One region of the Streptomyces sp. NPDC057743 genome, then DNA from elsewhere that is predicted to be linked to it. Evidence: predicted binding sites of a transcription regulator. Region 1 holds the regulator's gene; the other holds the start of a gene.

Region 1 (3,364 bases):
GGGCGAGTTGGCGGTGCCGAAGCGGGCCGCCAGGGCGTCCCGTTGCGCGCGGACGAAGGCCGCGTCCACCACCGCGCCGTGCCCCGGCACGTACCGGGCGTGCTCGCCGCCCAGGGCCAGCAGCCGGTCGAGCGCGGCGGGCCACCGCCGGGGCAGCGCGTCCGGGCCCGCCTGGGGTTCGCCGGACTCCTCCACCAGATCGCCGCAGAAGACGACGTCCCGTTCGCCGGGCCGGCCGGGTACCAGGACGGCCAGGTCGTGGGCGGTGTGACCGGGGCCGACGTCGACCAGCAGCACCTCCCGCCCCCCGAGGTCGAGGGTCGTTCGGCCGTCCACCTGGTGGCGCGGGACGACCAGGTGGTCCGCGGCCTCGGCGGCGGCCTTCGGGTCCACGCCGTGCCGGACCGCGTCCTGCCGCAGCGCCTCCCCGCCGCCCCGGAGCAGCCCGGCCACCCCGGCCGCGCCGTACACCTCGACGCCGGCGAAGGCCGCGGTGCCCAGTACGTGGTCGAAGTGCGGGTGGGTGAGCGCGACATGCGTCACATCGCGGCCCAGCACCCCGCGGATCGTGCGGCGCAGCTCTGCCCCGGCGGCGAGGGTCGCACCGGTGTCGACGAGCAACACCCCGTCGGCGCCGGCGATCACGCCGACCGTCTCGTCCCAGCCGGGCATCCGGCGCCGGACGACCCCGGCGCCGAGCCGCTCCCAGCCGGCCTCTTCCCAAGTGGTGCGCATGGCAGGACGCTAGCGCCCCCGCGATAGCGTTGCCCTGCACCCGGTGGAAACCCGGCGGAATGCCGGCGGGCACGAGTATCTCGTGGGGCGCGCCGCGGTGCGCCCCCGGCGCGGGCCCGGGGCGCCAACAAGGCGTCGTATAAGGGATTTCCAGGGGATCGCTCGGGGAACTCTCCGGGACGGCCCGGGGTCGGACCAGACGGTGGTGGGTAAGCCCTCAGTGCGCCCGCCCTTGCTGTATCCGCTCCGCCCGGCCGTACACTGGCTGCGGGTCTGGCACTCGGACCAGGTGAGTGCCAGTAAGAGACGACCGGCGGGACGGCCGACTGGAGGTGGCGAAATGCTCAGTGAACGCAGGCTTGAGGTGCTGCGCGCCATCGTCCAGGACTACGTCGGGACCGAGGAGCCGGTCGGCTCCAAGGCCCTCACCGAGCGCCACAAGCTGGGCGTCTCCCCGGCCACCGTCCGCAACGACATGGCGGCCCTGGAGGACGAGGGCTTCATCGCCCAGCCACACACCAGCGCCGGCCGGATCCCGACCGACAAGGGCTACCGCCTCTTCGTCGACAAGATGGCCGGCATCAAGCCGCTGTCCGTCCCCGAGCGGCGGGCGATCCAGAATTTCCTGGACGGCGCCGTCGACCTCGACGACGTGGTCGGCCGCACCGTGCGGCTGTTGGCGCAGCTCACCCGACAGGTCGCGGTGGTGCAGTACCCGTCCCTGACGCGGTCCACCGTCCGGCACGTCGAGCTGCTGGCGCTGGCCCCGGCCCGGCTGATGCTGGTGCTGATCACCGACACCGGCCGCGTCGAGCAGCGGCTCATCGACTGCCAGACGCCGTTCGGCGAGACGTCCCTGGCGGACCTGCGCGCCCGGCTCAACAGCCGGATCGTCGGCCGCCGTTTCACCGACGTCCCGCAGCTGGTGCAGGATCTCCCGGAATCCTTCGAACAGGACGACCGGGCCACGGTTTCGACAGTACTGTCGGTGTTGCTGGAGACTTTGGTGGAGGAGACCGAAGAGCGGTTGATGATCGGCGGCACCGCCAATCTGACGCGCTTCGGGCATGATTTCCCCCTGACCATCCGGCCGGTGCTGGAAGCCCTTGAGGAGCACGTGGTGTTGCTCAAGCTGCTCGGGGAGGCAGGCGACTCGGGCATGACCGTACGCATCGGGCATGAGAATGCTCACGAGGGTCTGACGTCCACCTCGGTCGTCACCGTCGGATACGGTTTGGGCGACGAGGCCGTCGCGAAAATGGGCGTGGTCGGACCGACCCGCATGGACTACCCCGGAACGATGGGAGCGGTACGCGCAGTGGCACGTTACGTCGGACAGATCCTCGCGGAGTCGTAAGTGGCCACGGATTACTACTCGGTCCTCGGCATCAGCCGTGACGCCTCGCAGGACCAGATCAAGAAGGCTTTCCGGCGGCTGGCGCGAGAGCTCCACCCGGATGTGAACCCGGATCCCAAGACCCAGGAGCGGTTCAAGGAGATCAACGCCGCCTACGAGGTCCTGTCGGACCCGCAGAAGAAGCAGGTCTACGACCTCGGCGGCGACCCCCTCTCGCAGGCCGGCGGCGCCGGCGGTGCGGGCGGCTTCGGCGCCGGCTTCGGCAACTTCTCCGACATCATGGACGCGTTCTTCGGCACGGCCTCGCAGCGTGGCCCGCGCTCGCGGACCCGCCGCGGCCAGGACGCGATGATCCGCCTCGACATCGAGCTGAGCGAGGCCGCGTTCGGCACCACCAAGGACATCCAGGTCGACACCGCCGTCGTCTGCACCACGTGCAGCGGCGAGGGCGCGGCGCCGGGCACCTCGGCGCAGACCTGCGACATGTGCCGCGGCCGCGGCGAGGTCTCGCAGGTCACCCGGTCCTTCCTGGGCCAGGTCATGACGTCCCGGCCCTGCCCCCAGTGCCAGGGCTTCGGCACGGTCGTCCCGACCCCGTGCCCGGAGTGCGCGGGCGACGGCCGGATCCGCTCCCGCCGCACCCTCACGGTCAAGATCCCGGCCGGTGTCGACAACGGCACCCGGATCCAGTTGGCCGGCGAGGGCGAGGTCGGCCCCGGCGGCGGCCCCGCCGGCGACCTCTACGTCGAGATCCACGAGCTGCCGCACCCGGTGTTCCAGCGCCGCGGCGACGATCTGCACTGCACGGTCACCATCCCGATGACCGCGGCGGCGCTGGGCACCAAGTGCCCGTTGGAGACGCTCGACGGCATGGAGGAGGTCGACGTCCGGCCCGGCACCCAGTCCGGCCAGTCGATCCCGCTGCACGGCCGCGGCGTGACCCACCTGCGCGGCAACGGCCGTGGTGATCTGATCGTCCACGTCGAGGTGCAGACCCCGAGCAAGCTGGAGCCCGAGCAGGAGGAACTGCTGCGCCGGCTGGCCAAGCTGCGCGGCGAGGAGCGCCCGCAGGGGCAGTTCCAGCCCGGGCAGCAGGGGCTGTTCTCGCGGTTGAAGGATGCGTTCAACGGGCGGTAGACGCACCAAACGGGGCGGCGGTCAGCGGGTTTCCCGCGGCCGTCGCCCCGGTTCTGGGCGGGGCCCGGGGCGTGACACGATGTGGGCATGCCCACCGCGCTCACCGATCTCTGCCGCCACCCCATCGTGCAGGCC
Region 2 (3,364 bases), on a different contig from region 1:
GTACTTCACCCCAGCCCGCTGCGGCCTGTGGACAGCCCCAGAGCCGTTACGAGCCTGTGGACAACTACGTCACCCGGCAGGGGAGTTGAGCGGGCGCCGCGCCCCCGCCCGCCCCGTTACGGCAGCTCGATCCCCAGGTCCCACCCTTGGTGCGCGTCCGTGCACAGACAGGTGCGGTCCGCGGTGGTGGGGAGCGCGGCGACGGTGTCGAAGAGGACCTCGCGGAGCCGGCCGATGTTCTCGCCGAAGACCCTCAGGACCTCCTCGTGGGAGACGCCGTCGCCGGTCTCGGCGCCCGCGTCCAGGTCCGTGACCAGGGTCAACGAGGTGTAGCACAGGCTCAGTTCGCGGGCCAGGACGGCCTCGGGGTGGCCGGTCATGCCCACCACCGACCAGCCCTGGGCGGCGTGCCAGCGCGACTCGGCGCGGGTGGAGAAGCGCGGCCCCTCGATCACCACGAGGGTCCCGCCGTCGACCGGATCCCAGTCGCGGCCGCGCGCGGCATCGAGGGACGCCTGCCGGCCGGTGGGGCAGTACGGGTCGGCGAAGGTGAGGTGGACGACGTTGGGGACGCTGCCGTCGGGGAGCGGTTCGCCGTCGAAGTAGCTCTGGGCGCGGGACTTGGTGCGGTCCACGAGCTGGTCGGGGACGAGCAGCGTGCCGGGCCCGTATTCGGGGCGCAGCCCGCCGACCGCGCACGGGCCGAGGACCTGCCGCACACCGAGGGAGCGCAACGCCCAGAGGTTGGCGCGGTAGTTGATGCGGTGCGGCGGGAGATGGTGGCCGCGGCCGTGCCGGGGCAGGAAGGCGACCGAGCGCCCGGCGATCTCGCCGAGGAACAAGGAGTCGCTGGGCCGCCCGTAGGGGGTGTCCACCGTGATCTCGGTCACGTCATCCAGGAAGGAGTAGAACCCCGACCCGCCGATAACGCCAATCTCCGCATCAGCCATGCGATCACACTATCGGGCGCCCGCGCCGGCGCGCGGGCGTTCGAAGCGACCGGCCCCCGGGAATGCGGCGGGCCCCGCCGCTCCTGCTGGGGAGCGGCGGGGCCCGGAAGTCCGCTCGCGGGCGTCGGGCCTTGGTCAGGCGGCCGAGCCGGTGCCGGCCGTGGTCGTCGCCTTGCTGTCCGAGGACGACGAGGTGGAGCCGGACGTCGAGGACGCATCGGACGACGAGGAGCCGTTCGACGAGCCGTTGCTCGACGAGGAGTTGCTGGCCGGGCTGCTGCTGGACGACGAGCCGCGGCTGTCGTTGCGGTAGAAGCCGGAGCCCTTGAAGACGATGCCGACCGCCGAGAACACCTTCTTGAGGCGCCCGTTGCAGCTGGGGCACTCGGTGAGCGCGTCGTCGGTGAACTTCTGCACGGCCTCAAGGCCCTCGCCGCACGCGGTGCACTGGTACTGGTAGGTCGGCACTTGACTTCCTCCTGGCACTCTCACTCATTGAGTGCTAACGACGCTCCATCTTGCAGTATTCCGGCGCCCCAGTCCACCGCGAGCGGCATACGGTGACGGACTCCACGCCCGCCAGCACCCCCGGTTTCGGGCCCGTTCAGGCGCGGCTCAGCTCCCGCTCCGGCTCGTCGACGGCGCCCGCCGACCCGGTGACGACCACTGAAGAACGGGGCATCAGGTGGGCGCGCAGGCTCAGCAGCACCACCAGGGCCAGCGCCGTGCCGACCAGCGGCACCAGGAAGCCGGAGCTGGGACCGAAGCGGTCCGCGAGTTGGCCGGCGAGGGTGGACGCGGCCGCCTGACCCAGCGCCACCGCGCCGGTCAGCCAGGTGAACGCCTCGGTCCGGGCGGAGGCCGGGACCAGGGACTCGACGAGGGTGTAGCCGGTGATCAGCGCGGGGGCGATGCACAGGCCGACGACCAGGCCGACGGCGCCCAGCAGCGGCACCGCGGTCACCGCCCACAGCGGGGTGGTGGCCAGCGCCAGCAGCCCGTAGGCGACCAGCAGGCGGCGGCGCGGTCCGACCTTCCAGGCGATCGCGCCGCAGGCGATGCCGGCGAGCATGTTGCCGCCGGCGAAGATCCCGTAGAGGACGCCGTTGAGGCCGGGCTGCCCGATGTGCTCGGTGAGCGCGGTCAGCGAGACCTGCATCCCGCCGAAGACCGAGCCGATCCCCAGGAACGCGACGATCAGGACGCGCACACCAGGGACGGACAGCGCCGAGACCCGTGCCTGATCCGTGGCGCTCTTCCGGTGGACCGGCGGCTGGGTGCGCCGCTGCGAGGCGAAGAGCAGGCCGCCGGCGAGCGTCAGTGCGGCCTCGGCGACCAGGCCGGCGGCCGGGTGGATGCCGGTGCACAGCGCGGTCGCCAGCACCGGGCCGACGACGAAGGTGAACTCGTCGGTCACCGACTCGAAGGCGGCGGCCGTCGGCATCAACGGGGTGCCGCCCAGCTTCGCCGCCCAACGGGCCCGCACCATCGGGCCGACCTGCGGCGTCGAGGCGCCCGTGGGGACGGCGACGGCCAGCAGCGCCCACAGGGGTGCGTGCGCCAGGGCGAGCGCGATCAGCGCCGAGACGCCCGCGACGTGCACCAGGACGCCGGGGACGAGCACCGCCCGCTGGCCGAACCGGTCCGCCAACTTGCCGCCCTGCGGGGCGAAGAGGGCCATCGAGACGCCGGTGGCGGCGGAGACCGCGCCGGCGGTGCCGTAGGAGCCGGTGGTGGACTGGACGAGCAGGACGATGCCGATGGTCAGCATCGCGAACGGCTGCCGGGCCAGGAAGCCGGGCACCAGATAGGTCCACGCGCCGGGCGTGCGCAACAGTTGTCCGTAACCGGGACGGGAATCCTTGACCGCGGATGCCACGGCCGGGCCTTTCTGCCGCCTGGTAGCGCCGCCCCGCGAGGTCGTCACGGGTGCGCGCCGAGAGCTGTCCTCTCGCGCAGGACCGAGTGATACCGCGTGGTCCGCACCGAAGAAGGTGGCTGCGTGTGGCAGGGGACCGCGGCCGCCGAGCGGTCGCGCCAGCTCTGCGTCAGGCAGAGTTGGTTCGTGATCCGTACAAAATACCGTTTCGATTGTACAGGTCATATGGGGGAGAAGCCCTGGGATTAAGCGGGGCTTCCCGGGGATTTCCTTGGCATCCGTGGAGAGATAGCGCACATGCGGCGCTGGGCCGGACAAGCCGGGCGCCATGGGGTGCGGGCCCGGCCACCCAGGGGCGGCCGGGCCCGTCGCCTCACCCGACCTCGCGCCTCCGGGGCCGGCCGGCCCCGCCCTCCTGGGGCTGGTGCGCGGTGGCGGTACCCAGCCAGCCGGCCAGCTTGCCGCCCTGCGACACCGCCTGGAGCCGGCGTTCGGCCGCGTCCCGCACCGGGTCGGTGGCGACCACCAGCAGCTC

What was found. The regulator HrcA, encoded in region 1, represses chaperone genes, less so after heat shock. The targets are predictions, from matches to a motif close to TTNGCACTCNGNNNNNCNGAGTGCNAA.
Region 2: the regulator HrcA is predicted to act here: its motif matches at 1,430-1,456, upstream of ACFVFQ_RS27895 (FmdB family zinc ribbon protein).

Annotation. Positions count from the first base shown of each region.
Region 1 covers NZ_JBHVJX010000024.1:107,269-110,632, forward strand. Annotated here, with positions in the region: gene ACFVFQ_RS26200 (MBL fold metallo-hydrolase) at 1-735, opposite strand, end outside; gene hrcA (heat-inducible transcriptional repressor HrcA) at 1,076-2,092, shown strand; gene dnaJ (molecular chaperone DnaJ) at 2,093-3,229, shown strand; gene ACFVFQ_RS26215 (nitronate monooxygenase) at 3,317-3,364, shown strand, end outside.
Region 2 covers NZ_JBHVJX010000028.1:34,017-37,380, reverse strand. Annotated here, with positions in the region: gene ACFVFQ_RS27900 (S-methyl-5'-thioadenosine phosphorylase) at 117-950, opposite strand; gene ACFVFQ_RS27895 (FmdB family zinc ribbon protein) at 1,086-1,418, opposite strand; gene ACFVFQ_RS27890 (MFS transporter) at 1,555-2,829, opposite strand; gene ACFVFQ_RS27885 (potassium/proton antiporter) at 3,203-3,364, opposite strand, start outside.